DNA from 2 places in the Paraburkholderia sp. Clong3 genome. Region 1 is predicted to be linked to the other one. Evidence: riboswitches for the same ligand, from Rfam matches in the RefSeq annotation. Region 1 holds a riboswitch; the other holds the start of a gene.
The links. Region 1 has a riboswitch for cobalamin ahead of cobA (uroporphyrinogen-III C-methyltransferase). Riboswitches for the same ligand answer to the same signal wherever they lie in the genome.
Positions count from the first base shown of each region.

Region 2: it holds a riboswitch for cobalamin, as region 1 does, so the genes downstream of both, OKW30_RS14525 (TonB-dependent receptor domain-containing protein) here and cobA (uroporphyrinogen-III C-methyltransferase) in region 1, are expected to answer to the same signal.

Region 1 covers NZ_JBNDMH010000003.1:1,702,558-1,718,199, forward strand. Annotated here, with positions in the region: gene OKW30_RS31235 (response regulator transcription factor) at 755-1,495, shown strand; gene OKW30_RS31240 (FecR domain-containing protein) at 1,492-2,943, shown strand; gene OKW30_RS31245 (CHASE2 domain-containing protein) at 3,010-5,496, shown strand; gene OKW30_RS31250 (DUF4136 domain-containing protein) at 5,539-6,153, shown strand; gene bluB (5,6-dimethylbenzimidazole synthase) at 6,190-6,849, opposite strand; gene OKW30_RS31260 (cobyrinate a,c-diamide synthase) at 6,833-8,212, opposite strand; gene cobO (cob(I)yrinic acid a,c-diamide adenosyltransferase) at 8,216-8,818, opposite strand; gene cobA (uroporphyrinogen-III C-methyltransferase) at 8,815-10,065, opposite strand; cobalamin riboswitch at 10,261-10,520, opposite strand; cobalamin riboswitch at 10,601-10,878, shown strand; gene cobW (cobalamin biosynthesis protein CobW) at 11,081-12,172, shown strand; gene cobN (cobaltochelatase subunit CobN) at 12,187-15,642, shown strand, end outside.
Region 2 covers NZ_JBNDMH010000002.1:2,235,131-2,250,772, reverse strand. Annotated here, with positions in the region: gene OKW30_RS14560 (LysR family transcriptional regulator) at 1-591, shown strand, start outside; gene lgt (prolipoprotein diacylglyceryl transferase) at 652-1,557, shown strand; gene OKW30_RS14550 (SIMPL domain-containing protein) at 1,652-2,377, opposite strand; gene OKW30_RS14545 (EVE domain-containing protein) at 2,622-3,080, opposite strand; RNA gene ssrS (6S RNA) at 3,222-3,403, opposite strand; gene OKW30_RS14535 (cell division protein ZapA) at 3,470-3,784, opposite strand; gene OKW30_RS14530 (ATPase) at 3,781-4,140, opposite strand; cobalamin riboswitch at 4,360-4,624, shown strand; gene OKW30_RS14525 (TonB-dependent receptor domain-containing protein) at 4,716-6,647, shown strand; gene OKW30_RS14520 (FecCD family ABC transporter permease) at 6,686-7,750, shown strand; gene OKW30_RS14515 (ABC transporter ATP-binding protein) at 7,747-8,589, shown strand; gene cobT (nicotinate-nucleotide--dimethylbenzimidazole phosphoribosyltransferase) at 8,623-9,684, shown strand; gene OKW30_RS14505 (adenosylcobinamide-GDP ribazoletransferase) at 9,758-10,534, shown strand; gene cobC (alpha-ribazole phosphatase) at 10,519-11,109, shown strand; gene OKW30_RS14495 (cobalamin-binding protein) at 11,163-12,122, opposite strand; gene cobD (threonine-phosphate decarboxylase CobD) at 12,177-13,253, opposite strand; gene cbiB (adenosylcobinamide-phosphate synthase CbiB) at 13,288-14,229, opposite strand; gene cobU (bifunctional adenosylcobinamide kinase/adenosylcobinamide-phosphate guanylyltransferase) at 14,229-14,783, opposite strand; gene OKW30_RS14475 (cobyric acid synthase) at 14,873-15,642, shown strand, end outside.

The DNA.
Region 1 (15,642 bases):
AAAGGAAGTTCTTTCATCTTGAGCACGGCTTTTCCGCGGGCTAACGTGACGTTACTCGTGCGGTTAGACCCCGGCGAGCGTGTGTAGTGTTTATGGGCGGCGTTGCTTCGACAGGGGCAGCGCCGCATTTTTTTTGCCGCGGCCCTAACGCTGCGCATCACCCGCTGACGGTCCGTCTCGCAGCGCGTCATCGCTCGGCCAACAATGTGAAGCAGTCAAGCCGACTGCCTCGAATGACAACTCGACCGGGACAAAATCTAACAATGTTTAAACGATTTATTTTGAGATTATTCTTATACTGAACACGCAATTGTTAAATAAGAGTACCTGAAAGGAATCTTAAAACCGATAAGCGAGCGTGGTCAAAAAGCCGCTCCAGCAAGGATCTTCCGTCCGCAGTGTCACTTCCTTCCGGCGCCGGCTAGTGTTGGCAGACCAGAAAAACCTGAAAAGCGCGTCAGCCGTTTCTGATTAGGGTTTTCGCGACGGATTGCCGGTACACGGCAAACGGGAAGAAAGAAGGTTTTCGATTATCATGATCTGCCCTGCATAATCGCTATGGAAATTACATTTATGCGCTGATTTCTGTTTCATGAAAGCAGCGTCATGGCGGGGTACGGCGAGGGACCATTAATCAGAAAGTAACAGCCGGAATTTTTTGGGAAGCCGGATCGGCGGTGCTGCGCCGTCATCCCGGTCGTCAGCCGGTATATCGGCCATCAGCCATGAAGGCGCTGTTGCGTTGTGGGGTGTTATGAGAATTGCAGTCCTCGATGATGATTCGGCTCAGGCCGACCTTGTGTGTCAAACGCTGTCCGCCGCTGGACACGTCTGTCACGCGTATGGCGCAGGGCGCGAACTCGTGCGCCAGTTGCGTCGTCAGACGTTCGATCTGCTCGTGCTCGACTGGAATGTTCCCGACATGTCCGGCGAAGAAGTGCTTCGCTGGGTGCGCGAAAGCCTGTCCGAGCGCCTGCCGGTGCTGTTCATGACGAGCCGCGGCCGCGAAACCGACATCACTTCGATTCTGAATACCGGTGCCGACGACTATCTCGTCAAGCCCGTGTCGGGCGCCGTGCTGCTCGCGCGGGTTGGTTCGCTGCTGCGGCGCGCGTATTACCTGAAGCCGCCGGCAACGAGGGAAGTATTCGGCGACTTCGAGTTCGACCTGAGCGTCAAGCACGTCGTGGTCCGCGGCACCCCGGTCTCCGTCACGCAGAAAGAGTTCGAACTCGCGCTGCTGCTGTTCCAGCATATGAGCCGGCCGTTGTCGCGCGCACACATTCTCGACGTGATCTGGAAGCAGGCCACGGACATCCCGTCGCGCACGATGGACACTCATGTGTCGATGTTGCGCAGCAAGCTCGGTCTGCGCCCCGAGCACGGTTATCGGCTCACGCCGATCTACGGCTATGGCTACCGCCTCGAGCGGATCGAAGCCGACACCCCACCGGCCGCCGACGACGAACCCACTGAAGACGCGGGGGAAGCGTGACGGTCTGCGTGGATGGGGCGGCATCGGGCAGCGCCGCCATGCCCGGCCGCCGCGCCGCCGCGTGGCTTGCCGCGGCCTGTCTGATTGCAACGGGCGCGACCGGCTGGAGCGCGCTCGCGCACGCGCAGCCCGCGCGCGGCAAGACCGGAGCGAAGGCGTCGCCGGTCTACGCTTCGTACACGACGCACGAGGGCGACACGCTGTATGACATCGCCGCCCGCTACATGGCCGATCCGACCGACTGGGCGCTGTTGAGCAGCCTCAATCACGTGCCCGCGCCGCGCCGCATGGCGGCCGGCATCGTGCTGCGTTTGCCGTCCCGAAGGCTGCGCCAGGATCGGGACACGGCTCGCGTGGTCGCGACCAGCGGTCCGGTCGAGCACGCGTTCGACTCGAGCCCCTATCTGCCGCTGAAAACCGGTGAAACGCTGGCCGAAGGCGATCGCTTGCGCACCGGCGCGAACGGGTTCGCGACGCTCGAACTGCCGGGCGGCTCATACGTGACGGTCGCGCAGAACGGCGAACTCAATATCGAGAGACTGCGGCACGTCACGCTGACCGGCGTCGCCGATCGCGTCTTTGAACTGCGCGCCGGCGAGGTCGAGAGCCAGGTCACGCATGCGAAGCGACGCGATGATCGCTTCCAGATCCGTTCGCCTTCGGTGGTCGCCGGGGTGCGCGGCACGCGTTTCCGCGTCGATTACGACGGCGACACGCAAACCACCGCGGTGGCGGTGCTCGACGGCGCGGTCGGCGTCGATCCGGCCGCGCAGCATGGCCAGAGCGCCGCGCCGGCGCCAGGCAGGCCGTTGCAGGCGTCCGAGCAGCTGGTCGAGGCAAGCTTCGGCAACGTCACGCACTCGGGCGGCGCGGTCGGCAGTCCGGTCCAGCTGTTGCCCGCACCCGCGCTCGCGCGGCCGGCGAGCGTGCAGGACGGCAAGAGCGTCGCGTTCGACGTCAACCCGGCCGAGCACGCGGTCGGCTATCGGCTGCAGATTTCGCACGACGCCGATCAACTGGACCTGGTGCGAGACCTGCGCGTGAGCGCGCCGCATGCCGACTTCGGCGATCTGCCCGACGGCACGTACTTCGTGCGCGTCGCGTCGACCGATAGCAACGGTCTCGACGGCCTGCCGAACGTGTATGCGTTCGAGCGCCGCCAGTTGGGGCTGGACGCTTCGGCCGCGCAGCGCGCGGGTAGCCGCGACTACGAGTTCCGCTGGTTCGTCAGCCGCAGCAACGTGCCGACCCGTTTCCGCTTCCTGCTCGCGAACACGGCCGAACTGAGCCATCCGGTAATCGATCGCCCCGATCTGCCGGGCGGCGAACTCGTGATCAGCGATCTGCCCCCGGGCGTCTACTACTGGACGATCGTCGCCGAGCAGTTCGACAACGGCCGCTTCTACGAAAAGAGCAGTCCGGTCCGGTCCTTTACGCTTGCGCGCTGACGCTGGTAGATTCTCGGGGCCGGCCTGCTGGCCGGTCCGTCCTCCCGTTCCCGACTACATCGTCCCGTGCCCGCCACTTCTACGCGAATGAGCCTCGATCCGCGCGCCCGTCTCGGACGGCGGGCGGGCCGGCGCTTTCTGATCGAGTGGGTCAGCGTTGGCTGTCTCGGTCTCGTGGTGATCCTGCTGACGTCGTTCGGGCGCGTCGGCGCCGGCATCGATCTGCTGGTGTACGACCAGTTTCTGAAGCTGCGCGAGCAGCCGCGGCTGTCCGACATCGTCGTCGTCGAGATCGACAACGCGAGCATCGACGCACTCGGCCGCTGGCCATGGCCGCGCAGCGTGCACGCCCGGCTGCTCGAGCAGATCGCCGCGGCCAAACCCGCCGCGGTGATCTACGACGTACTGTTCACCGAGCCCAATGTCGACGACGTCCAGCTCGCCCACGCAATTGCGCTGAGCCCGACCTATCTGCCCGTGCTGCTGACGCCGCCCGATGCGAGCGGCAAGCGCACCGTCGATGAACCCGTCGCGCCGCTCGCGCAGGCTGCTGCCGGGCTCGGTCATATCAATTTCGAAGTGGACAGCGACGGCATCGTGCGCAGCGTCGCGCGCTTCCAGGGCGACGAGCGCTCGCGCTGGCCGCAACTGACGGTGCTCGTCGCCGACGCGGTCGAACACGGCAAGCTGCATCTGCGCGGCGGCAGGCCGCCGCGCCCCTCGAACGAGCCCGCACGCGGCAGCGACGACGGCGGCGAAGAGCGCTTCCTGATTCCGTTCGGCCCGAACGCCGCGAACTACCGAAAGCTCAGTTTCGCCGACGTGCTCGCCGGCAAGGTGCCGGCCGATCAGTTGCGCGGGCGCATCGTCGTGATCGGCGTGACGGCGTCGGGTCTGTACGACCGCTTCGCGACACCGGTATCGGGCGAGCTCGGTCCGCTGCCCGGCGTCTACATCCACGCGAACGTGCTCGACACGCTGCTGAGCGGCCGCGAGATCCAGCCGGTCGCGCTGTGGATCGTGTTCGCGGCGGCGCTCGGGCCGCTCGCCGCGCTGCTCGCCGGCTTCCTCGTGCTGTCGCCGCGCCGCTCGTTGTTGCTGACCGGCGCGCTGGTGCTGCTCGCCGCGACCGGCAGCGCGCTGCTGCTGTACGGCGGCAGGCTGTGGATCTCGCCGGTGCCGGCGATCCTCGGCGTCGTGATCGTCTATCCGATCTGGAACTGGCGACGCCTCGAAATGACGATGGCGTATCTGCGCGGCGAACTGCAACGTCTCGCCGACGAGCCGCATCTGCTGCCCGAGACGCCGAAGCGCCGCCGCGAATTCGGCGGCGACGTGCTCGCGCAGCACATGGCGCTGATGGCGCAGGCCGCGCAACGGGTGCAGGACATGAAGCGCTTCGTGTGGGACAGCCTCGATAGCGTGCCGGAGCCGATTCTCGTCAGCGACGTGGCCGGCGTCGTGCTGATCGCGAATCACGCGGCGAAAGCGCATTTCGCTCGGCTAGGCGCGCCGATGCCCGAAGGCCAGCCGATGCAGAGCGTGCTCGGCGGCCTCACGCTCGTGAAGACGATCGACACCGGTGCGGCCACGGACCACGAGCGCAATCTGTCCGCGCACGCGCACTGGCCGGCGCTGCTCGATCCGACGCGCGGCGAGTTCGCGGCGCTGATGGCGCAGGGCGTCGAGGTGCGCGACGCGAACGAGCGCGACCATCTGCTGCGCTATGCGACCTGCACCAACGCGCAGGGCGAGACGACCGGCTGGATCGCCGGTCTCGTCGACGTGTCGGCGCTCCATGCGGCCGAGCGTCAGCGCGAAGACGCGCTGCGGCTGCTGTCGCACGACATGCGCTCGCCGCAGGCGTCGATCATTGCGCTGGTCGAGATCGAGCGCGCGCGGACCGAGCCTGCGCTCGCGCGCAGCGTGCTGGAGCGCATCGAACGCTACGCGCAACGCGCGCTCACGCTTGCCGACGACTTCGTCCAACTGGCCCGCGCCGAATCGCAGGCCTATGTGCTCGAGCCGCTGAGTCTGACCGAACTCGTCATCGATGCGAGCGACGAGGTCTGGCCGCAGGCGCATGCGAAGCGCATCGCGCTGCATACGGAATCCGGCGACGACGCCGACGACGATCCCTGGATCTGTGCCGACCGCTCGCTGATGACACGCGCGCTCGTCAATATCCTGAACAACGCGGTCAAGTACAGTCCGCCCGACACGCGCATCGTGTGCAGCTTCACTGGCCAGCCAGCGGCAAAGCGCGCGGGCAGCGAGGCGCCGCGCGTGTCGTGCACGATCCGCGACCAGGGCTATGGCATTCCTGAGGAGCAGCAAGCGGGATTGTTCGAGCGCTTTCGCCGTTTTCACGAGGCGGAGCGGCCGGAAGTGGGTGGGGCGGGACTCGGCATGGCGTTCGTCAAAACCGTCGTCACGCGCCATGGTGGCAGCGTCGAAGTCGTCAGCGCGCCCGGCGAGGGGACGGCCTTCACGATCTGGCTGCCCGCGCTCGACGACGCGCCCCTCGACGAATCGATCGCACCGCGCGTCTGATGCGCGTTTGATGTATTCGATGTACTAGAGAGAAAACAAAAAATGGCAAAGATCGCTCACCTCTGTGCCGCGCTGGCCGCGGCGAGCCTCGCCGCTTGCGCGGGCCTGAGCGCCGACGTGCACACCGTCTCCGCTAACGGCGCCGACCGCGCCGTTGCGCTGCAAGGCGAGCAGACCTATTCGCTCGCGCGCACGCAGCCGCAGGACGACAGCGTCGACCATCCTCAAGTCGAAAAGCTGTTGCGCGACGAGTTGGCGAAACACGGGTTCGTCGATACGGCGGGAAAGCCCGCGCATTATCTGCTGTCGATCGCGTACAGCACGCGGCCGGCGTCGATCGGCATCGGCGGTGAGGATTGCGCGCCCGCCGATTGCGGCGCGGGCAGCGACGGTCCAGGCGCGCTGCTGTTTGGGCACAAGTATCAGCACGCGCTGACGCTGCGCTTTTTCGACTACGCGAGCGGCGCCGAGCGCTACAAGGTCGGCGCGGTGTTCATGGATCGCGATGCGGACCCGCTGCATGCACTGCCGTTGCTCGTGAAAACCGCGCTCGCGAAGCTGCCGTTCGATGCGCCGGCCGACTGGCGTGTGAAGCTCAGCATCGACAAGACGAGCGGTGTGCCGAACGTCGACTCGATGGAGCCGCTGCAGCGTTAAAACACAGCCTCGGATCGCCGGGGCCGCGAGTATCAGTTATTCCTGCGCCGGCTCGTCTCGCGGCCAGCGGTTTTCGAACACGCAATCGGCGAGCGGCAGACGGCTCGCCCAGCGCTCCGTTTCGAGCATCGGCTCGCTATAGAAGGCAGCGACGTGGCCGAGGCACAGAATCGCGACCGGCCGCGCGCCTTCCGGCATCTCCAGTAGCTCGTGCACCGCGTCGACATCGAATAGCGACACCCAACCAAGCCCGAGTCCTTCCGCGCGCGCGGCGAGCCACATGTTCTGGATCGCGCACGCGACCGACGCGAGATCCATCTCCGGCAGCGTGCGACGGCCGAAGACGTGTCGCTCGCGCCCGTCCATCAACGCGATCACCAGCAGCTCCGCGCATTCGCGCATGCCTTCCACCTTCAGCTTCATGAACTCGTCGCGGCGCTTGCCGAGCGCGTCGGCGGTGGCGAGCCGTTCGCGCTCGACGATGTCGCGCAAGCCCGTGCGCAGCGCCGCGTCGGTGATGCGCACGATCCGCCACGGCTGCATGTAGCCGACGCTCGGCGCGTGATGCGCCGCGTCGAGCAGACGCCGCAGCACCGCCGGATCGACCGGATCGGGCACGAAGTGGCGCATGTCGCGGCGTTCGTAAATCGCGCGATAGACCGCATCGCGCTCGGAGTCGTCAAAAGGTTTCGCCATGAAAGAGGGCGGCCGTGAAAGCCGGGTTGGAGGGCCAGTAAGCGTGCATATAGGTTGCCACAATCGGGCCCACGCGGAACACCGCTTCGCCGCGCGCGTCGCTGTGCGCGCGCGTGGCGAAGCGCTGCGGCGCTAGCGGCGTCGCGAGCTTCGAGTAGTGGAACGTGTGGCCGGTCAGCGTGCCGTGGACGCCATCGATCTGCTGCATGCCGAGCGACGTGAAGCGCGTTTGCATCGTCGCGTGACCGGGCAGCAGGCCCAGCATCGGCGTGCTAGTGCCTTGCGCGTCGGTCAGCGTGTCGAGCAGATAGAGCATGCCGCCGCACTCGGCGACCAGCGGTTTGTCCGCCTCGACGTGCGCTCGGATCGATGCTGCGCTGGTCGAGTTGCCCGCGAGCGTCGCCAGATGCAGCTCGGGGTAGCCGCCCGGCAGATAGAGCGCGTGCGTGCCGGCGGGCAACGCTTCGTCGGCAAGCGGCGAGAAATAGCTGAGCCGCGCGCCGAGCGCTTCGAGCAGCGCGACGTTGGCCGGATAGATGAACGAGAACGCGGCGTCGCGCGCGATCGCGATGTGCTTGCCTTCGAGCAGACGCGGCAGCACTTCGGGCGAGGGCACGCCGAAATCGACCGGCGGCGGCAGTTCGGCGAGCGCGGTCGACGCGAGCGTATCCGCCGCGCGTTCGAGGCGCGCTTCGAGATCGTCGATTTCATCGGCCTGGTGCAGGCCGAGGTGGCGGTCGGGCAGTGTGATCTCGTCGCTCGCGGCGAGGTGGCCGCACCAGCGCAACCCGGGCGGCAGCGCTTCCTGCAGCATCTGCGCGTGCCGGGCGGAGCCGACGCGATTCGCGAGCACGCCGTGGAACGGCAGTTGCGGCCTGAAGCGCGCAAGGCCGAATGCGAGCGCGCCGAAGGTCTGCGCCATCGCCTGCGCGGAAATCACCGCGAGCACCGGCACGCCGAACGTGGTCGCCAGATCGGCGCTGCTCGGCGTGCCGTCGAACAGGCCCATCACGCCTTCGATCAGGATCAGATCGGCTTCTTGCGCCGCCCGCGCGAGCAGGTTGCGGCATGCGCTCTCGCCGACCATCCACAGATCGAGCGACAGCACCGGCGCGCCGCTCGCGCGCGCGAGGATCATCGGATCGAGAAAATCCGGTCCGGTCTTGAACACGCGCACGCGACGTCCGAGCCGCCGGTGATAGCGCGCGAGACCGGCGGTGATCGTGGTTTTGCCTTGTCCCGACGCGGGCGCGCTGATGAACAGCGCGGGGCACGCCGCGGAGCAAGTCCCCTGGGGGCACGCCGCGGAGCAACTCCCCTTGGGGGGCGCCCCGGACCAAGCCCCGTTGGGGGACGCCGACATCGCTCAGAACTCCACGCCGCGCTGCGCCTTCACACCTTGCTCGCGATACGGATGCTTGATCGCGCGCATTTCGGTGACGAGGTCGGCGGCTTCGATCAGCGCGTCCGGCGCATGGCGTCCGGTCACGACGACGTGCAACATCGGCGCACGCGCGTTGATCACCGCGAGCACTTCGTCGAGCGGCAGGTATTCGTACTTCAGCACGGTGTTCAGCTCGTCGAGGATCACCATCTGGTAGTCGCCGCTTTCGATCATCCGCCGCGCTTCGTTCCAGCCTTTGCGCGCGGTCGCCATGTCGGCCTCGCGGTTCTGCGTGTTCCACGTGTAGCCGTCGCCCATCGTGACGAAATCGCATTGCGCGATCGCGCCGAGGAAATCGCGCTCCGACGTATGCAGCGCGCCCTTGATGAACTGCACGACGCCGAGCCGCATGCCGTGGCCGAGCACCCGCACGGCCATGCCGAACGCGGCCGTGCTCTTGCCCTTGCCGGTGCCGGTGTTGACGATCAGCAGGCCTTTTTCGACGGTCGCGCTGGCCTGCTTCTTTTCGTGGCCTTCGCGGCGGCGTTCGGTCATGCGTTGATGTGATTCCGGATCGGTTTTCATCGGGGGTCCTGGTTTTGAGAGGCGGGATGGGATGGGGTCGCGTCGCTAAGGGCAGCGTTGTTCGCCGCTGCGATCGCCACCGTGATGCCGGCGTGCGCGGTCTTGCGTACGATCAGACGCGCGTTTTGCGCGGTTGTGGTGGAGTCCGGCGCCGTTGCCGCCAGCAGCGCGCACGGCTCGCACACACCATCGACGCCGAGATGCGCGTGTGCCGCCGCCGACGGCGACGCGACCGGTACCGCGGCGATCTGCTCGCGGCTGAACAGTTGCAGCGGCAGCTGATGACGTGAGCAGAATTCGAGCAGACCGGCTTCGTTGGCTTTGGTGTCGATCGTCGCGATCGCGCGGATCTGCTCGAAGGCATTCGATCCGAGCGCTGCGCGGACGGCGGCTTCGATCTCAGCGGCTTCGCTGTGCAAGCGGCAACCGATGCCGACGCTCAGCGTTTTGATCGCGCGTCCGAGTCCGTGTCTTGTCGCGCTCGCTGCCAGTTCGTGAGCAACGCCGGCCTCGCGTTTGGCCGCATGACGCGCCAGTGCGAGCGACGCCACACCGCCGATCACGACGATCGCCGGCGAGCCGAGCCCCGCGCGCGCCACCGCCTCGGCGAACTCGCGAAGCGGCGCGAGCACATGACGCTGCTCAGGCCGCGTCGCTGACTCGATCGCCGCGCACGGCGTGTCGGCGGACATGCCGGCCGCGAGCAATTCGCGGGCGATCTCGCCGAGCCGGCGCATGCCCATATAGATCACCAGCGTCATGCGCGTCGCGGCGAGCGCGGCCCAGTCCGGTTCACCACTGCCGCCGGCGCCGTGGCCGGTGACGAACACGACGCCCTGCGCGTGATCACGATGCGTGACTGCGATACCGAGCGCCGCGGGCGCCGCGATGCCGGCCGTGATGCCGTTGATCACGTCGACTTCGCTACCCGCGGCCTGTAGTGCCTGCAACTCTTCGCCGCCGCGGCCGAACACGAACGGATCGCCGCCCTTGAGCCGCGCGACGCTGCGCCCCGCGCGCAGATGCCCGAGCATTTGCGCGACGATGTCGGCTTGCGGCGTCGACGGATGGCCGCCGCGTTTGCCGACGTACACGACTTGCGCGTCGGTGCGCGCGAACTGCAGCACGTCGGGATTCACCAGATCGTCGACGAGCACGACATCGGCCTGCGCGAGCGCGCGGGTGGCCTTCAGCGTGATCAGTTCGACGTCGCCGGGACCGGCGCCGATCAGCCAGGCGCGCGTCATCGCGGCGTGCATGGCGCGCGCCATGCGGTGATGGAAGAAGAGAAGCGGCGTGCGACAGCGCGCGCGGCGGTGAATATAGAGGTCATGCGCAACTGCGAATCCGGGCACGCGCGATGCCGCGCTGCTACGCCTTCACATCCGTTCCCCGCGGATTCCGGCGGCCGGCGGCGCCACGTGATGCACGGATGCAATGCGGCACCGCCTCCGCGTCTGGCCGGTATCCGGGCTGGCGGCCTCATGCGCTTCGCCTTCCCGTCCCGGTTTGTGGATTCGCGGGACAGTGGCATCAAAAAACGCATGCGCGGCACGTCGGAATCGAAGGCGAATCGAATCGCGCGCCGCAGGTCGTTTACCGTTGCGGGGACAGCACAGGTTGAACGCGCGAGGCGCTGCCTGTTTCCCGTTTAACTGCACACGCGAGCGCATGTGCGGGCACCAAACGCGCGCATACGATAGCACATGGCGCCTTGCCGGATAAGCCTCGGCGGCGCTTTCCGGGTCGGTGCGTTGCTTGACTGCGCAAGTCCCCGGGCCTACACTCGCACGCACTTTGGGTGCTCGCGTGCGCGCTCGTGCGCATGCAGTTAAACGGGAAACAGGGAGCCACCTGCTCTGGAGCGGCTAACCTGTGCTGTCCCCGCAACGGTAAGCGAAAAGCGGTTCCGGCTTGATAGCCGGGCACCGCAGTGCCGGCTTCGATGTCCTCGCGCAAGGTCGCGTGGACATTTCACCACTGGACGAGAAACCACTCGGCCGGGAAGGGGAAGCGGCGCTTTCGCCAGCCCGGATACCGGCCCAAAGAAGCAGAACGACCGCCGCGGGGATGCGGCGGCGCGTTCATGACCTCAGTTCCGCTTTCTGTATTTCCGTTGTCGCGGCCATGCCGTCGTTCGTCCCCGTGTCTGGTGATCGCTGGTACTGCTGCGCGTGCTTCATTCGCTCCATTCGCCAGCCGACGCGGACCCACGCGCGGACTTTCCGGCATACCGATCAACGCCAAGGGATGGACCTCACGATGCAAACTCAATTGCGCAAGATCCCCGTCACGATCGTCACGGGCTTTCTCGGCAGCGGCAAAACCACGCTGCTGCGGCACATTCTTCAGCATGCGGGCGGCAAGCGCATCGCGGTGATCGTCAACGAGTTCGGCGAGCTCGGCATCGACGGCGAAATCCTCAAGGGCTGCGGCATCGGTTGCGATGAAAACGGCGTCGAGACCGAAGGGCAATTGTATGAACTCGCGAACGGTTGTTTGTGCTGCACCGTGCAGGAAGAATTTTTCCCGGTGATGGAAAAGCTCGCGGAGCGCCGCGATGAACTCGATCACGTGCTGATCGAAACGTCGGGCCTGGCGTTGCCGAAGCCGCTCGTGCAGGCGTTCAACTGGCCGCAGATCCGCAATGGCTTCACGGTCGACGCGGTGCTGACGGTGGTGGACGGCCCGGCCGCCGCGAGCGGCCAGTTCGCCGATAACCCGCTCGCCGTCGATGCACAGCGCAAGGCCGATCCGAATCTCGATCACGAGTCGCCGCTGCACGAGCTGTTCGAAGACCAGTTGTCGGCGGCCGATCTGGTGATTCTGAACAAGACCGATCTGATCGACGACGCGCGGCAGCACGAGGTCGAAGCCGCGATCCGCGCGGAGATTCCGCCGCAGGTGAAGATCGTGCGCGCGCAGCAGGGGCGGCTCGACCTGCATACGCTGCTGGGCCTCGAAGCGGCGTCGGAAGAGACGATCCACCTGCGTCATGACCACCACGGTTCCGCCGACGACCCCGATCATCACCACGATGAATTCGATTCGGTCGTCGTGCAGGCATCGGTACCGTCGCGCGACGCGGCGCTCGCCGCCTTGCAGACGCTCGTCGAAACCCACACGATTTACCGTGTCAAAGGCTTCGCGGCACTGCAGGGCGCGGCGATGCGTCTCGTGATCCAGGGCGTGGGCCGGCGCTTCGACAGCTACTTCGACCGGCGCTGGCAAGCGGGTGAAAATGGCGACGGCGCGTTGAGCCGCTTCGTGCTGATCGGTGCAGACCTCGACCAGCACGCGCTGCAACAGGCGTTCGACGCGGCGCTCGGCGCGACGTCGAACGCGACGGCATAAACGGGCGCACCAGCATGCATCTGCTGCGCACGACGCCGGGCGGCTTCGTCGACGATACGCAGGGCGTGATCCGCATCGATCAGCAGCCCGCCGAGATCGTCGTGCTCAGTTCCGCCGACACCACGCTGTCGCTGCTCGCGAGCGTCGTGCCGCGTCTCGGCGACGGCTTTCCGAGCGTGCGGCTCGCGAACGTCACGTATCTGCGTCAGCCTGCCTCGGTCGATTTCTATCTGGACGACGTGTTGCGGCATGCGCGCGTGGTCGTCGTCGATCATCTCGGCGGCGAAACGTATTGGCCGTACGGCATCGAGCAGGTGGTCGCGCTCGCGCAGCGCAAACAGCAAACACTCGCGATGTTTTCCGGCGATCTGCAGGAAGACCCGAACCTGCTCGCGCGCAGCACCGCGAGCGCGGAGTTGTGTCAGCAGCTGTGGCGCTATCTGCGCGAGGGCGGTCCGCAGAACGCCGAGGCGTTTTTGCGCTGCATCGCGTATCGCGCGCTCGACTGGGGGCGCGAACCCGATCCGCCGCGCGCGTTGCCGGCCGCGTCGTTGTATCACCCCGAGCGCGATATCCCCATCGTCGCCGACTGGCAGGCGCGTTGGCGGCAAGACGCGCCGGTCGTCGCGATTCTGTTCTACAAGGCGCATCTGCAGGCCGCCAATACCGCGGTGTTCGATGCGCTGATCGACGCGCTCGAAGCGCAAGGGCTCAATCCGCTGCCGCTCGCGATTACGTCGCTGAAGGATGCGGTGAGCCGCGATGTCGTGCAGTCGCTGTGCGCGCAACATGGTGTCGCGCTCGTGCTGAACACGACCGCGTTCGCCGCTTCCGCGATCGACGATCCGGAGCCGCTCGCGCTCGCCGGCGACGCGCCGGTGTTCCAGGTAATCCTGAGCGGCGGCAATCGCGAAGACTGGCTGAAGGACAACCACGGCCTCAATTCGCGCGACATCGCCATGCATATCGCGCTGCCCGAAGTGGACGGGCGCATCATCACGCGCGCGATCAGCTTCAAGGGGCTCGCGTATCGCTGTGCGCATACGCAGGTCGACGTGGTCCGCTATCAGCCCGACCTCGAACGGGTGCGCTTTCTCGCCGAGCTGAGCCGGCGCTGGTGCCGTTTGCGTTCGCTCGATAACGCCGACAAGAAAGTCGCGTTGATTCTCGCCAACTATCCGATGAGCGAAGGGCGCATCGGCAATGGCGTCGGGCTCGATACGCCGGCGTCGGTGGTCGGCATTCTGTCGATGCTGCGCGATGAAGGTTATCGTGTCGGCGAATTACCCGAAAACGGCGACGCGTTGTTGAACAGGCTGACCGAAGGCGTGACCAACGATCCGGTCGTACGCGATCTGCGTCCGGCCCTGCAAAGCCTCGCACTCGACGACTATCTCGCGCATTTCAACGCGTTGCCGGCGAGCGTGCGCGACGCGTTGAACGCTCGCTGGGGCAAGCCCGAGCAGGACCCCACGCTGCGGCGCGGCCGCTTCATGATCGCCGGCTGGCGCTGCGGCCAGGTGTTCGTCGGCATTCAGCCTGCGCGTTCGCGCGAGCACGGCGACTACGCGAGCTATCACGATGCGGAGCTCGTACCGCCGCACGCATACCTCGCGTTCTATTTCTGGCTGCGCCATCAGTTCGGCATCGACGCGGTCGTGCACGTCGGCAAGCACGGCAACCTGGAATGGCTGCCGGGCAAAAGCGTCGCCTTGAGCGACGCATGCTGGCCCGATCTGATTCTCGGACCGATGCCGCATCTGTATCCGTTCATCGTCAACGATCCGGGCGAGGGCAGCCAGGCGAAGCGGCGCGCGCAGGCGGTGATCATCGATCATCTGATGCCACCGCTTACACGCGCCGAAAACTATGGGCCGCTGCAGGACCTCGAACGCCAGGTCGACGAATACTACGAGGCATTGATGGTCGATTCGCGTCGCGCGAAGCTCTTGCGTCGCACGATTCTGACGACGATCGTCGAGCATCGGTTGCACGAAGAGCTGAGTCTCGCGGCGCCGAACGGACAGGACGATGAAGACGCGCTGCTCACACGCGTCGATGCGTGGCTGTGCGAGCTGAAGGAAGCGCAGATTCGCGATGGCCTGCATACGTTCGGGCAGTCGCCGCGCGGCGTGCAGCGGCGCGACACGCTGCTCGCGCTCGGGCGCTTTCCGGTCGGCGATGGGCAGGGCGGCAAGGCGGGGCTCGTCGACGCGTTGGCGCGCGATCTGCGCATCGATCATCGGTTCGACCCGTTGACGGTGGATTGGGCCGCCGCATGGGACGGCCCGCGACCCGAGGTATTACAGCGGGTCAGCGATGCACCGTGGCGACATTGCGGCGATACGCGCGAGCGGTTGGAATTGCTCGCGGGCGAGCTGTTGCGCGGCGTCTGCGGTGTCGATTGCGATGACGCGGATCGTTCGCAGGCCGTCCCCGTAGCCGACGAAAGTCTGCCGCAAGCGGCACAGGTGATCGCACGCCTGCGCGACGACGTGCTGTCGCGTCTCGACGCCTGCGGCCCGCAGGAAATGACGCAGCTTAAACGGGGCCTCGAAGGACGTTTCGTGCCGCCAGGTCCGAGCGGTTCGCCGTCGCGCGGTCGGTCCGACGTGCTGCCAACCGGCCGCAACTTCTATTCGGTCGACACGCGCGCGGTGCCGACGCAAGCCGCGTGGGCACTCGGCCTGAAATCGGCGCAGCAACTGATCGAGCGGCATCTGCAGGAGCACGGCGATTATCCCCGCGCGATCGGCCTGTCGGTCTGGGGCACTGCGACGATGCGCACCGGCGGCGACGATATCGCGCAGGCGCTCGCGCTGCTCGGCGTGCGGCCGAAATGGGCGCCGGGCAGCCACCGTGTGACGGACTTCGAGATCATGCCGATCGACGCGTTCGATCGGCCGCGTATCGACGTCACGTTGCGCGTATCCGGTTTCTTTCGCGATGCGTTCGCGAACGTGATGCATCTGTTCGATGCGGCCGTGCAAGCGGTTGCCGAACTCGACGAGCCCGCGGAGCTGAATCCGATTCGCGCGCGCGTGCAGCGCGAACGCGATGCGTTGATCGCGCGCGGCATGGACCCGGTCGAAGCGCGCAAGCGCGCGGGCTGGCGCGTGTTCAGCGCGCGGCCGGGCACGTACGGCGCGGGTCTGCAGCAGATGATCGACTCGCGCCAATGGCAGACCGACGCCGATCTCGCGAACGCGTATCAGGCGTGGGGCGGATATGCGTACGCGCAGAAGAGCGCGGGCGAGGAAGCGCATCAAGCGTTTGGCACGCGCCTCGCAGCGATGGACCTCGTGCTGCAGAACCAGGACAACCGCGAGCACGACGTGCTCGATTCGAACGACTACTACCAGTTTCAGGGCGGCATGGTCGCGGCGGTGCGGCATCTGGCAGGTCAGCAGCCGCGCGTCTATCACGCGGATCACAGCAATCCGGCCGCGCCGCGCGTGCGGACGTTGCAG
Region 2 (15,642 bases), on a different contig from region 1:
ACTAGCGACGTGCAGGTCGAGGAACTGGTGGCCGGGCGTATCGACGCGGGTCTGGTGATCGCGCCGCTGCCGTCGCGGCATGCGGCGCAGCTGTCGTGGCTGCCGATCGCGCGCGAGCCGCTCGTGATCGCGATGTCGACGGAGATGGCGCAAGGCTTGCGGGGCAGCGTGAACGCAAACGGCAAGGGCAGCGCCGCCGAAGACCCCGCCGCCGAATGGCTCGACATGCCCGTCAGCCTGCGCGATGTCGCCGACGCGCCGCTCGTGATCTTCCCAAGGCGTCTCGCGCCAGGCTTTTATGACATCATTATGGATTGCTACGGCGTTGCGGGCCTCGCGCCACGGATCGGCCAGGAGGCGATCCAGATGCAGACCATCGTGAGTCTCGTGTCGGCCGGCATGGGCGTCGCGCTGGTGCCGCAATCGTTGCGTAACCTGCGGCGCACGGGCGTCGTGTACCGGCCGCTGTCCGAGTCGGTGCCCGCGATCGAGACGGGCCTCGTCTGGCGCAGCGACGAGGTCAGCCCGGTGCTGGCGGGCTTCATCGACATCGTGCGCGCGCATGTGGCGAGCGTCGCGTCGCGTGTCTAGATCCCGCTTCTGATTCCCTGTAAAAACTGCTTTCGAACCTGAACTGCCCATAACTACACGATGCTCATTCACCCCAATTTCGACCCTGTCGCCATCCATCTGGGGCCGCTCGCCGTGCGCTGGTATGGCTTGATGTACCTCGTCGCGTTCGTCGCGGCGATCGTCGTCGCCCGGCTGCGGCTGCGGCTGCCGTACGTCGCCGCGCAAGGCTGGACCGCGAAGGATATCGACGACATGCTGTTCTACGGCGTGCTAGGTACGATCCTCGGCGGCCGGCTCGGCTATGTGCTGTTCTACAAGGCGAGCTTTTATTTCGCGCATCCGCTCGACATCTTCAAGGTCTGGGAAGGCGGCATGTCGTTTCACGGCGGCTTTCTCGGCGTGACGATCGCGATGATGCTGTTCGCTTATCAGCGCAAGCGCTCGTGGCTGCAAGTCACCGACTTCGTCGCGCCGATGGTGCCCACGGGCCTCGCGGCGGGGCGCCTCGGCAACTTCATCAACGGCGAGCTGTGGGGCCGCGTGACCGATCCGTCCGCGCCGTGGGCGATGCTGTTTCCCGGCGCCGCGCCTGACGACGCCACATGGCTCGCCGCGCATCCGCAACTGGCCGCGCAATGGCATCTGAACGAAGTGTTCGCGCAATATCACATGCTGCCGCGACATCCGTCGGAGCTGTACGAGATCGCGCTCGAAGGCGTGGCGCTGTTCTTCGTGCTGATCTTTTTCTCGCGCAAACCGAAGCCGCTCGGCGCGATTTCCGCGATGTTCCTGATCGGCTACGGCCTGGCGCGCTTCACGGTCGAATTCGCGCGCGAGCCGGACGATTTCCTCGGCCTGCTCGCGATGGGGCTGTCGATGGGTCAATGGCTGTCGCTGCCCATGATTCTCGCAGGCATCGGCTTGATGGTGTGGGCGTATCGCCGTGGGCGTCGCGAGCAGGCGCAGGCGGTTGGCGCGAACTGAGCGGCGCTCGGCTAGCGTAGCGAGTGTTGCATGAAAAAACGCCACGGCATCGATGGATGCCGTGGCGTTTTCTGTTTGGGCTTGCGCTTGCGCGTCACTTCATCTGCACCGACCCCGACACATTGACCGTCACCGTCGACGTGCCGCCTTCGAGCGACAGCGGCGCGCTCTTCGCGTCGGCGCCCATCGCGCGTGCGCTCATCATCATCATCGGACGCGGCATCACGCCGCTGTGATTGACGTTGACCTCGCGGATCGAATAGCCGCTAAAGCCGAACGCCTGCGAGGACGCCGCGGCCTGCTCGCGAAACGATTTGATCGCCTCGCCGCTGAGCCGCTGTTCGGCCGCGCGCTGCGCTTGCGGCGACAGCGAGAAACGCACGTTGCCAACCTGCATGATCGATGCCATCTGTCCGGCGAGCTTCGATGCCGCGGCGAAGTCGCGTGATTCGAGCACGACTTCCGTGCGGCCGCGCCACGTCGAGATGCGTCCGTCGCGGTCCGTCGACGGGAAGATCGAGAAAGCGCCCGAGCGCGCGGTCACGCCGCTGACGCCGCGCGCTTTCTGCAATGCCGCGTCGGCGCGTTCGTTCAGCGTCGACGTCAGCGACGACGGCTCGCTCGCTTCCTGCTCGTAAAACAGCGTGATTTCGACTTCGTCCTGCGGGACTTCCGCGCTCGCCTGCGCATTCAGCGACAGCACGCCCGAAGGCTGCGGCATCATGGTCTGCGCTCGAGCGGGCGCAGGGTTCAGTGCGAGTGCCACAGGCGCGCCCAAGGCGAGCGCAAGTGCGAGGGACCGTGCGGTTTTTGTCGTCATGACTGGAATCCTTGTTTGAACAGGTTGTGCACGTTCGACGCGAGCGCCGGGTGTGGCGCGCGGTTTGACGGATGCGCTGGCGAATGCATCGGCTTGCCGTCGAGCGGCCGGTTCGAGCTCACGCTTTCGTCGACCGATTAGGCGCGTTTTACCGACGCTTGGTTCCCCAATTAGTGCTTCGCCGCCGCATCGGAAACGATGACCTGGATGCGATCACGACAGGTGCCGCGTCGCGCGTTCGCCCTTAAACCAGCTGTTTAGTGATGAAGCGCCATTCGGCTTCGGTCACCGGCGTGATCGACAGGCGGTTGCCTTTGGCGAGCACGCGCATGTCCTGCAATTCGGCATGCTCGCGCAGCGCGGCAAGCGGAATCAGCGCTATTTTCTTCTTGAACACGACCTCGACGAGCATCCAGCGCGGCGTTTCCGGCGACGATTTCGCGTCGTAGTACGGACTCTTTTTATCGAACTGCGTAGGGTCCGGATACGCGGTCGACGAGACCTCCGCGATGCCCGCGATGCCGGGCTCCGGACAGCTCGAATGATAGAAGAGCACGCCGTCGCCGACCTGCATCACGTCGCGCATGAAGTTGCGCGCCTGATAGTTGCGTACGCCGGTCCACGGCAAGGTGCGATGAGGTGCGTTGGCGAGGTCGTCGATGCTTGCTTCGTCCGGTTCGGACTTCATCAGCCAGTAGCGCATGAATCGGAGTGAGCGTGTGAGATTGAACGAAGCGCTCCAACAGCAGGCGCGTACGGAAAAGCCCCTGAAAAAGGCGCTCAAACGAAAAAACGACGACCAAAGAAAAACGGCATCGAACCGAAGTCCGATGCCGTTCCAGATAAGATCCCCGCCTTAGCCGCTAGGCCGGCATCCTGAACCGAGGGTTCAGAATTGGTCGCAGTTAGCAACACTTCGGGTACATCAGACTGAGTGACGCGCACACCCGTGCTACAAATTTCCGCAACCGTGCACATGGCATTGGTTCAAGGAATGTATGACCTTGGCGAACCAGGCAGGGAAGCTAAACCGATGAAGCTACAACCCAAACCGTTCAACACGTGACCGGTTCGAAACCGGCCCACTACTGCTTACTGCAAGCTGTACTGCTCGATCACAGTACCTAGCTGTTCGTTCATTTGCTGCATTGTACGCCGGATTTCTTCAGCGGGAAATGCTTCTCCGTGTCGCACGCTGCTTTGCAGCTTAAGCAGTTCCGATGCCAGCGACAGCGCAGCCATCACCGCGATGCGATCGGTGCCGCGCACGCTGCTGCCGCTGCGGATTTTCTGCATCTCGGCGTCGACGCGTGCGACCGCCTCGAGCAGCGCGCCTTCCGTTTCCGGCGAGCAGGCGAGACGATAGGGTACTTCGAGAATCGATACTTCGATCTGCTTGGTGGTCATGCGCTTTCTCCGTGTCGGCTCACGTCGCTTTCCGCTTCCTCGTGTTCGGGCCGGGCGGACTCGAGCAGATCGAGCTGGTTATCCGGTTCGCTGCTCGCGCGTGCGCGCGGCAATTTTTCGAGAATCGCATTCAGGCGCACCTGAGCGTCGTCGATCTTGGCGGACAGCGCGTCGCGTTCCGCCTGCAGTGCGTCGCGCTCTTCGCGCAATTGCGCGAGTTCCGCATGCGTGGCTTGCACTTCGGCACGCGTTTGCGCGAGTTGCTCTTCGAGCGCGAGCCGCGCTTCGTTGTGGCGCTGGCTGATCGCAATCAGCTTGCCGATGTTCTGGGAGAGTGATTCGAGTTCGGTGAGCATGTGCTGCGTCCTCTAAAGACATCGCATTTTAGCGCGGAATATTACAGGTTCCGACAATTGTCTCGTTTCGAGACGTAACAGCATCGCTTCGTGCACGTTCGTTGGGTGTCGCGTCGTCGACCATAAGATAAAAACCGGCAATCCATCCGACAATAACCTGCATTCAACAGAACCGATTGCGCTCCGGTCGACCTTTCTTGACGCCCCGCGACGCCGCTCCTAAACTTCCCGCACTCTGGTGCCCGCGCGCGCTTTTCGGCGCGCGCAGTTAAACGGGAAGCAGGGCGCGCGCGGTGCCAAAACCGGATGCGCGAACCTGCGCTGCCCCCGCAACGGTAAGCGACCGCATGTGATGTGCTCATGCAGGTCGGTCCTGGTCGCAAGGTTGGAAGTTCAACGTGCGAGTGTGCCACTGCGCGTCACGCGTGGGAAGGCGGGATCGATGTGTCGTAGCCCGGATACCGGCCAGAAAAGAGGGACGTCCCCCCGCGAAAACGCTAAACAAGGGGGCGCCTCGTGACGCGTCGGCCTGCGGGGAAGCAGGCCGCGCACGCTATCCACAGGAATGTCATCCCATGCTGTCCCCCATCGCCCGCGCAACGCTGCTCGCGTTCGCGAGCCTGCCGCTCGTCGTGCATGCGCAAAGCGCCGAGCCGGCGTCTTCATCGTCCGCGACGGATGCAACCGCTGCGAGCGCCGCAAACGTTGCCGACGCGGCCAATCTCACTTCCACCGATGCGCCGGGCAACCTGCTGTCGCCGATCGTCGTGACCGCGCAACGCGGACCGCAAGCGTTGCGCGATGCGATCCCGCAGACCACGCGGTTCGATCAGCAGGACATCGCCGACACGACCGCGACCGATCTGCCCGGCCTGCTGCAACTCGCGCCAGGCGCGCAAATCTCGCGCACGGGTGGCCCCGGTTCGACCACGAGCCTCTTTCTGCGCGGCGCATCGTCGACGCAATCGCTGCTGCTGATCGACGGCGTGCGCGTCGATTCGGTGAGTCTCGGCTCAGCTCAACTCGCACAGATTCCGCTCGATCAGGTCGATCACGTCGAAGTGGTGAACGGCAACGTGTCGGCGTTGTATGGCTCGGGCGCGATCGGCGGCGTCGTGCAGGTGTTCACGAAAGACGGCGGCGATCATCCGCCGCGTTTCAATTTTTCGCTCGGCTACGGCAGCTATCGCACGCAGACGCAAACGGCCGGCGTGAACGGCGCGCTCGATCAGGACGGGCGCACGACCTTCAACATCTCGCTCGCGCGCACGAAGGACGACGGCTTTTCGTCGCTCAATCCGCTCGAGGCGCCGAACGCGAATCCGAACGCAAACGGCAATCTGAACGAGAGCATCAGCGCGTCGCTGCGTCACAAGTTCACCGACAGGTGGGACGCGGGCGTCAGCTACTTCCAGTCGAACAACGACAACAGCTACGACAATGCGTACGGCGAGCCCACCGATCTGAACAATCTCTATAGCAAGGTGCGTCAGGTGTCGGTATTCGCGAACGGCAAGCTGACCGACTGGTGGACCACCCACGTCACGCTCGCCGAGGGCGACGACCGCAGCGTGTCGACCACCAATGGCATCTACAACGGCCGCTTCGATACCGACAATCGCCAGTACACGTGGCAGAACGATTTCGCGCTCGCCGCGAACCAGAAGCTGCAACTCGGCTACGAGCATCTCGACCAGACGCTCGACTCCGACACGTTCGCCGCGCCCGACCGTCACGTCGATTCGGTCTTCGCGGGCTACAGCGCGCGCTTCGGCCGCAACCAGATTCAGGCCAACGTGCGACGCGACCAGTACTCCGATTTCGGTGGAGCGAACAGTTACTATCTCGGCTACGGATTCGACATCACGTCGCGCTGGAAGGTAACCGCAAGCTATTCGGATGCGTTCCGCGCGCCGAGCTTCGACGATCTGTACTATCCGATCAGCGGCAACCCGTCGATCCAGCCCGAGCGCAGTCATTCGGTCGAAGCCGGTTTGCAGTACGCGACCGATGCGCTCGGCGTGATGCGTCTGAACGCATTCCAGACGCGCTATACGAATCTGATCGACTACGTGCAGACGATCCCCGGCATCTACCTCGCGGAGAACGTCGGCCATGCGAAGGTGCAGGGACTCGAGGGATCGTGGAGCGGTCATGTCGGCAAGACCGACGTGCGCGCAACGGTGACGCTGCAGAACCCGGTCGATCTCGACAACGGTACCGACCTCGTGCGGCGCGCGCGTCGGTTCGGGGCGTTCGCGGTGAACCGCAGCATCGGTGGATGGCGGGTGGGCGGCGAGTGGATCGTCAGCGGTCCGCGCACCGATAGCACCGGCAACCTCGGCGGTTATGGCATCGTGAATCTGTCGGCGCGCTACAACGTCACCAAAGCGTGGTACGTCAGTGCGCAAATCGACAATCTGTTCAACAAGGATTATGAAACGGCCTACTCGTATAACTCGCCGCGACGCGGTGCGTATCTCACGCTCGGCTGGCAGCAGCAGTGACGCGCGCGCCGGGTTGCCGCATGCGTGAGCGCATGCGGATGAGTCGCGCGTCCGCTTCGCTGCGCGCCGCGATGGCGACGCCGCGCCCGATGAACGCGAAACGCGCGGCCGCGATCTGGCTCGGGCTCGCGCTCGCCGCCGTCGCGGTGCTCGGCGCGTCGCTGGTGCTCGGCAGCGTGCCGCTCGCGCCGTCGCGCGTGCTTGCGGCACTCGTGCCGACGCACACGTTCGGCGGCACGGGCAGCGACGATCTCGCCGGCGAAATCGTGCGTACGTTGCGTTTGCCGCGCGCGCTCGCGGGCTTCGCGTGCGGCGCGTTGCTCGCGCTCGCCGGCGCGCTGCTGCAGGTGCTGCTGCGCAATCCGCTGGCCGAGCCATACGTGCTCGGCGTGTCGGGCGGCGCGGCGACGTTCGCGCTCGTTGCGATGATCGCGGGCGGCGCATGGTGGCTCGTCGATGCGAGCGCGTTCGCGGGTGCGTTCGTGTCGATCCTGCTGGTGCTCGGCCTCGCGCGTCGCGAGCTATGGCGCGGCGAGCCGCAGGACACGTCGCCCCGTTTGCTATTGACCGGCGCGGTGATCGCGGCCGGGTGGGGCGCGCTGATCACGCTGCTGCTCAATCTCGCGCCCGACAGCCGTCTGCGCGGCATGCTGTTCTGGCTCACCGGCGACCTCAACGGCGGCGCACTGCCGTGGACCGCGCTGATGGCGCTCGCGCTCGTGCTGCTTGCGATCGTGCCGGCCGCGCCGCGTCTGAACGTGTTGCTGCGCGGCGACGCGGCCGCGCAGGCGTTGGGCGTCGCCGTGATGCCGCTGCGTTTGCGTGTGTACCTGGTCGCGTCGCTGGCGGCGGCCGCGGCGGTGACGACCGCGGGCACGATCGGCTTCGTCGGTCTCGTCGTGCCGCACATGTTGCGGCTCGCGTTCGGCAACGATCAGCGCATGCTGCTGCCGGCGGCCGCGCTTGGCGGCGGTGTCGCGGTGATGGGCGCGGATCTGATCGCGCGGACCGTGATCGCGCCCGCGCAATTGCCGGTCGGCGTGGTCACGTCGCTGGTCGGCGTACCGGTGTTCCTGTGGATGCTGCTCAAACGCCGCCGATGATACGAGCCAAACCCAGCCCCACCTGTTCGATGCTGAGCACGCAGCGCCTGACGTTGCGCGCCGGTGCGCGCACCTTGCTCGACGCGTTCACGCACACGTTCCATGCGGGCGAAATCTGGTGCATCGCCGGGCCGAACGGCGCGGGCAAGACCACCTTGCTATCGACGCTGGCGGGGCTGTTGCATCCGGCGGCGGGCCATGTCGAACTCGATGGCGTGCGCGTGGCCGGCTGGCAGCCGCTGCCGCTCGCACGGCGCCGCGCGCTGATGCCGCAAAGCGCGGCCGATGCGTTCAACGCAAGCGTGCTCGACATCGTGCTGCTGAACCGCTTCCCGCATCTGGGCGGCTGGGGCTGGGAGCGCGACGAGGATCGCGCGGCCGCGCGGGCGGCGCTCGAACGGCTCGGCCTTGCGGACTTTGCGGCGCGCGACGTGCTGTCGCTATCGGGCGGCGAGCGTCAGCGCGTTGCCCTCGCGGCGGTGCTGTGCCAGGACGCGCCGCTGTTGCTGCTCGACGAACCGTTGTCGCATCTCGACCTGCATCATCAGGTCGACTGTCTCGAAGCGCTCGTCGCATGGACGCGCGAACCGCGCCGTAGTGTGCTGTTCTCGTGCCACGACCTGAACCTCGCGCGCCGCTTCGCGACGCACGCGTTGCTGCTCGACGGCGCGGGCGGCGCGTATGCGGGCCCAGCGCGCGATGTGCTGACGCCCGCGTTGACGAGCCGCGCGTTCGGCTATCCGCTGATTCTGATTCGCGACGGCGAGCACGAGGCGCTGATACCCGCGCCGCGCGCGCGTCACGAATCGCCTGCCGGCCATGACGCACAGTCAGGCTGATATTCGTTCCTATCCCTTGTTTCGATCACACCTATGACTCGCATCCCACACCCAGCCGGTTTGCCCGAAGTCGCGCCGCTCGATCAGACGCTGCGCGCCGAGCTGCAGCGGATCATCGATACGCGCACCAAACCGCCCGGCAGCCTCGGCCGGCTCGAAACCCTCGCGCGCCAGATGGGCCTGATCCAGCGTAGTACGCGTCCCACCGTGCAGCGTCCCGCGATGATCGTTTTCGCGGGCGACCACGGCATCGCCGCCGAAGGCGTGAGCCCCTATCCGCAAGCGGTGACCGCGCAGATGGTCGCGAACTTCATCGCGGGCGGCGCGGCGATCAACGCGCTCAGTCGCGTCGCGGGTCTCGAACTCGAAGTGGTCAACGCGGGCATCGCGACGCCGCTGCCGTCCACGGACCGACTCGTCGACATTCCGGTCGGGCCCGGCACGCGCAACTTCGCACACGAAGCCGCGATGACGCACGCCGAAGTGCTCGCCGCGATGCAGGCGGGCGCCGCGCGCGTGCGTCATCACGCGGCGCTCGGCACGAACGTGATCGGCTTCGGCGAGATGGGCATCGCGAACACCTCGGCGGCCGCGTGTCTGATGAGCCGCCTGTGCGGTGTGCCGATCGACGACTGCGTCGGCCGCGGCACGGGTCTCGACAATGCCGGACTCGCGAAGAAGCGCAACGTGCTCGCGGCGGCGCTCGCGCGCCATGCGGATGCACGCGCGCCGCTCGACGTGCTCGCGACCTTCGGCGGCTTCGAAATCGCGATGATGGCGGGCGCGTATCTGGCGGCCGCCGAGGCGCGCATGACCATCCTCGTCGATGGCTTCATCGCGACGTCCGCGCTGCTGGTCGCCGATGCGTTCTCGCCCGACGTGCGCGAGTACTGCGTGTTCGCGCATGCGTCGAACGAGGCCGGGCATCGGCGCATGCTCGATCATTTCGGCGCGCAGCCGCTGCTGTCGCTCGACATGCGGCTCGGCGAAGGCACGGGCGCCGCGCTCGCGGTGCCGTTGCTGCGCGCGGCGGTGGCCTTCGTCAACGAGATGGCCAGCTTCGATTCGGCGGGCGTCGCCGATCGCGAACCGTGACGCGCGTGAGCACGCGCTTCGCGATAACGCGAAGCTCGGCCCGCAGCGCCGTGAACCTGCACTCGCCACGTTCATGAACCCGCTCGCGGAAGTGCGCTATTTCTTCACGGCGCTCGGTTACTTCACGCGCGTGCCCGTGCCGCGCTGGGTCGGCTTCGAGCCGCATTATCTGAACGCCGCGGCGCGCTATTTTCCGCTCGTCGGCGTGTTGGTCGGCGGCTTCAGCGCGCTCGTCTATCTGGCCGCGCTGCGCGTGTTTCCGGCGAGTGTCGCGGTGCTGCTGTCGATGGCCGCGTCGCTCGTGGTCACGGGCGCATTTCACGAGGACGGTCTCGCCGATTGCATCGATGCGTTCGGTGGCGCCTATACGCGCGACGATGCGTTGCGCATCATGCAAGACTCGCGCATCGGTGCTTTTGGTGCCATCGCGCTCGTGATCGCCCTGGCGATCAAGTGGCAAACGCTCGCGGCGTTGCCACCGCTGCGTGCCGCAAGCCTGATGCTTGCGGCGCATGGCGCGAGCCGCGCGTGCGCGATCAGTTACCTGGCCACGCTCGACTATGTGCGCGCGGCCGGCAAAGCCAAGCCGGTCGCGCAGCGTTTGAGCGGGCCGGCGCTGCTGTGCGCCGCGCTGTTCGGGCTGCCCTGGCTGCTGTGGCCGAACGGCCCCGGCATGCCCGACTGGCGTTTTGCCGCGCTCACGTGTGCTGTGCTGTTCGCGCTGCGCTTTGCGATGGGCCGTTATTTCGTCAGACGCGTCGGCGGCTATACCGGCGATTGCCTCGGCTTCGCGCAGCAGATCTTCGAATTGAGCATCTACCTGGTGGGGCTTGCATGGATATCGTCCTGATTCGACATCCCGCTGTCGCGCTCGAGGCGGGGATTTGTTACGGCCATAGTGATGTCGCGTTGGCGGAAAGCGCCGAGGTCACGTCCAATGCGTTGGCGGTGAAGCTCGCGAGCTTGCAGGTGCCGGCGCCGCGTGTGCTGATCACGAGTCCGCTTACGCGCTGCGCCGCGCTAGCGACCGAGATCGCGAACGACTTCGGCTGCGTGGTCAGCCACGACGAGCGTTTGAAGGAAATGGATTTCGGCGAGTGGGAAGCGCAGCGCTGGGATACGATCGATCGCGCGCTGCTCGACGACTGGGCCGCCAATTTCGAACATGCGCGCGCGCACGGCGGCGAGAGCGTCGCGCAATTCGTCGCGCGTGTGCGAGCGTGGTTCGATGCGTTCGCGCTGACGCGCGAGCTGTCGCCCGCATACGTGGTCACGCACGCGGGCGTGATGCGCGCGATCGCGTCGTGGGTGCTGGAGGTGCCGCTCGCGCATTGCCTGCAGTGGTCGCTGGATATGACGGGGATCGTCTGGTTGCGACGTAACGACGAGACGCTGCAGTGGTCGCTCGTGCGATGGAATGCGTGACCCGCGTGGTCATCCGGAAAACCGATCCTTTTTTCTCGCCACACGCGGCGCCGTCATGGCGTGGGCTGCTTGCTGCGCGAGCGCGCCAGTTCGAGGTCCTCGCACAGTTGCCGCGCGCCTTGCGCGATGCGCGGCGCGGGGCGATTGATCAGATCGCCGTCGATCGCAAACAGGTTGTTGTTCGCGACGGCCGCGAGGCCCGGCCATGCGCGCCATGTGTCGAGTTGCGGCAGCATCGTGTCGGGCCGCGTCGCGCCGGGTGCGGCGGTGACGATCGCCTGCGGATTCGCCGCGAGCACCGCTTCGATCGACACGGTCGGCACGAGCGGCTGCAGGTCCGCGAACACATTGCGGCCGCCGCATAGCGTGATCACGTCGCTGATCATGTGCTCGCCGTTGAGCGTCATCAGCGGCCGGTCCCATACCTGATAAAAGACGCTGACGGCCGGGCGGTTCGCATACCGCGCGCGCAGACGGGCGATGTCGTCGCGGAAGGCGGCCGCCGCCGCATCCGCGCGCGCCGATGTGCCGAGCAGCCGGCCGAGCCTGGTCAGCGACACGGCGATATCGTCGAGACGGCGCGGCTCGCTGAAAAAGAGCGGCACGTGTAGCTCGCGCAAGCGTTCGAGCTGGCGCTGCGCGTTGCCATGCCGCCATACGACGATCAGGTCCGGTTTCAGCGCGACGATGCGTTCGAGGTCGAGCGCCTTGTTGTCGCCGACGCGCGGGAGTTGCTTCGCTTCGGGCGGATAGTCGCTGTACGACACGGCGCCGACCATCTTCGGGCCGCCGCCCGCGGCGTACAGCAATTCGGTCACGTGCGGGGCGAGGCTGATCACGCGCCGCGCGGGCGCGGCGAGCGTGACGGTCGCGCCGCTGTCGTCGGTGACGGTGATCGCGGCGTGCGCGCTCAGTGCGCTCAGTGCGCTCAGCGCGAGCGCTGCGGCGCCGAACCAATGGAGGAAGCCATGCGCGGGCGGGGCAAAGCGGATGGAACGAGCAAAGCGGATCATCGGACGAGGGCGGATCACGAAGCGTTGAGCGGCTTGGGTTCGAAGGTCACTGCGCTAACTCGACCGCGCGGTATCGATCGAGTCAACCGCCTGTTGCAACTGTTGCTCGAAGCGGGTCCATTCGGCTTCGTCGCCCGGCAGCCCGAAGCGCACACTGGCCGATGGCACCCGAAGCGATGGCGGAAACAGGCGCGTCCACACGCCGCGCCGCGCGAGCGCTTCATGCAACGCGGCGGCGCGCGCATCGTCGGTCCATGCGAAAAGCGGCGTGCCCCGTGTCGCGAAACCGTGCGCATGCAACAGCCCGGCAAGCCGCGCGCTGTCGCCGATGAGCCGCTCACGCATCCGCGTTTGCCACGCGGCATCGTCGAACGCGGCGCTCACCGCATGACGCGCGGGACCGCTGACGGTCCACGCCCCCAGCCTGTCGCGCAACGCGGCGAGCAATGCGGGCGCGCCCAGCACGAAGCCGGCGCGCACACCCGCGAGCCCGAAGAACTTGCCGGGCGAGCGCAACACGACGAGCCCGTCCCGATGCGTATGCGCCGCCAGCGACGCGACCCGCGCGGCCGGCAGCGTATCGGCGAACGCTTCGTCGACGAGCAGCGTGCCGCCGCGTTCGCGCAACTGCGCGTGCCAGTACAGCAGCCTGGCGGCATCGATATGCGTGGCGGTCGGATTGTCGGGGTTGACGATCGCGACGTGCGTGAGCGCGGCGGGCAGCGTGTCGCGATGCACGTCGAGCGGCGCGACCGCGTGTCCGGCGCGCGCGAACGCGGGCGCGTACTCGCCGTAGGTCAGCGGCGCGATGCCGACCGTCGCGGGCGAGAGCAACGCGGGCAGCGCGCGAATCGCCGCCTGGCTGCCGGCGACGGGCAGCACGTGCGCGCCATCGGGCGCGCCGTAGTAGCGCGCGGCCCGCTCGGCGAAGCCGTCGCCTTCGTCGGGCAATCGGCGCCACGCGTCGGCGGGCAGCGGCGGCACCGGATAGCCGTGCGGATTGATGCCGGTCGACAGATCGAGCCACTGCGCGTACGCAATGCCGTAGCGCGCCGCCGCTTCGTGCAGGTTGCCGCCGTGCGCGATCGGGCCGCTTGCGGCGTGCTCCCGCGGTTGCGTCCAGTCGCTCATGCGCTCATACCGATCGCTACGCGCGTCGTTCCGCTCAGCCATGAAACGGCACGCTCAACAACGCCAGCACGATCAGCACGGCCAGCCAGAGAATCACCGTGCGTTCGACCAGCATCAACGCGGCGCCCACATGACGCGCCTCGGCGGGACGCCCGAAGCCCAGCGTCGGCCGATGCTCGAGCGTGCCGTGATACACGGCCGGCCCGCCGATCAGCACGTTCAGGCTGCCGGCGCCGGCGGCCATCACCGGGCCCGCGTTCGGGCTGTCCCAGCGCGGCGCCTGCTCGCGCCAGCAGCGCCAGGCGGTCAGCGTGTCGCCGAGCAGCGCGTAGCTCGTGGCAGTCAGGCGCGCGGGAATCCAGTTCAGCACGTCGTCGATGCGCGCGGCGGCCCAGCCGAAGCGCAGATAGCGCGGCGTGCGATAACCCCACATCGCGTCGAGCGTATTGGCGAGGCGAAAGCCGAGCGCGCCAGGCCCGCCCGCGAGCGCGAACCAGAACAGCGCGCCGAAGATCGCGTCGTTGCCGTTTTCGAGCGCCGATTCGACCGCGGCGCGCGCGAGCGCGGCCTCGTCCGACTGCGCGGTGTCGCGCGAGACGATCCGTGCGGTCAACTCACGTGCCGTGGCCAGATCGCGTTGGCCGAGCGCCCGCGCGATCGGCGCGATGTGATCGCGCAGGCTGCGCGCGCCGAGCGCGAACCACAGCAGCGCGACATGCAGCGCGCAGGCCGCGAACAACGGCAGCACGGCGACGAGCCACCACGCGATCAACACCGGCGGCAGAACCGCGAGCGCCCATGCGAGCAGGCCCCTGAGCCGCAGACGCCGGTCGTGATTGAAGCGCGCCTCGATACGCGCCGCCCAGTTGCCGAACCCGATCAGCGGATGCCGGCGGTTCGGCTCGCCGAACCAGCGGTCGACGGCGACGCCCGCGACCGCGAGCGTCGCGACCAGCGGCATGGTCAGCGGCGGCATCACGCGCGGCTCGCGCTTTTCAGCGCGAGCGGCAGTCCCGCGACCATCAGCGTGGCCGCGCTGCTCAACGCGGCGATGCGCTGATTGAGGCGGCCGAGTTCGTCGACGTAAAGACGCGTGGCTTCGCCGAGCGGCACGACGCCGAGGCCGATCTCGTTGCTGACGACGATGATCTTGCCGCGCGCGCCGGCGAGCGCCGCTTCGAACGCGGCGGCCTGCTCGTAGTAGTGCGACAGCGGCGCCGCCGCGCCGTCGGCGGGACATAGCAGGTTTGCGAGCCACAGCGTCAGGCAGTCGATCAGCAGACACTGGCCCGGCGCGTCGTGTTGCGCGAGCGCGCCGGCGAGGTCGTCGTCCGCTTCGACGAGCCCCCAATGCGCGGGCCGCCGTTCGCGATGATGCGCAATGCGCGCGTTGAATTCGGCGTCGTTGGTAACGCGGGCGGTGGCGATGTAGATGACGGGGAAGGCGCTGTCGCTGGCGAGCCGCTCGGCATGCGCGCTCTTGCCCGAGCGGGCGCCGCCGAGGACGAAGGTGAGGTCGCGGGGAGTCATCCTATGATTGTACCGGCGCGATGGGATAATGCCGCTCGATTGCATTGCAACGCCACTGTCCATCTTCCACCTGCACCGCCGTGACCCGAATGACCATTCCTCCCGACACCCTGCCCGTGCCGCGCGGCACGCTGATGATCCAGGGCACCACGTCCGACGCGGGCAAGAGCACGCTGGTTGCGGGACTGTGCCGCCTCGCGCGGCGCGCGGGTGCGCGGGTCGCGCCGTTCAAGCCGCAGAACATGGCGTTGAACAGCGCGGTGACCGTCGACGGCGGCGAGATCGGCCGCGCGCAGGCATTGCAGGCGCTCGCCGCGGGCATCGACGCGCACACCGATCTGAACCCGGTGCTGCTGAAGCCGACCAGCGATCGCGGCGCGCAGGTGATCATCCACGGCAAGGCGCGCATCAACCTCGACGCCCGCGCGTATCACGACTACAAGCCAGTCGCGTTCGAGGCGGTGCTGGAGTCGTATGCGCGGCTGCGCGCGTCGTACGACACGATTTTCGTCGAAGGCGCGGGCAGTCCGGCCGAGATCAATCTGCGCGAGCGCGACATCGCGAACATGGGTTTCGCGGAGGCGGTCGACTGCCCGGTCGTGCTGGTCGCCGACATCGATCGCGGTGGCGTGTTCGCGCACCTGACCGGCACGCTCGCGTGTCTGTCCGACAGCGAGCAGGCGCGCGTGCGCGGCTTCATCATCAACCGCTTTCGCGGCGACATCGGTCTGCTGAAGCCCGGGCTCGACTGGCTGGAAGCGAAGACCGGCAAGCCGGTGCTCGGTGTCGTGCCGTATCTGCATGGCCTGACGCTCGACGCCGAGGACATGCTGCCGCCCGAGCTGCGCGCGGCGGCGAG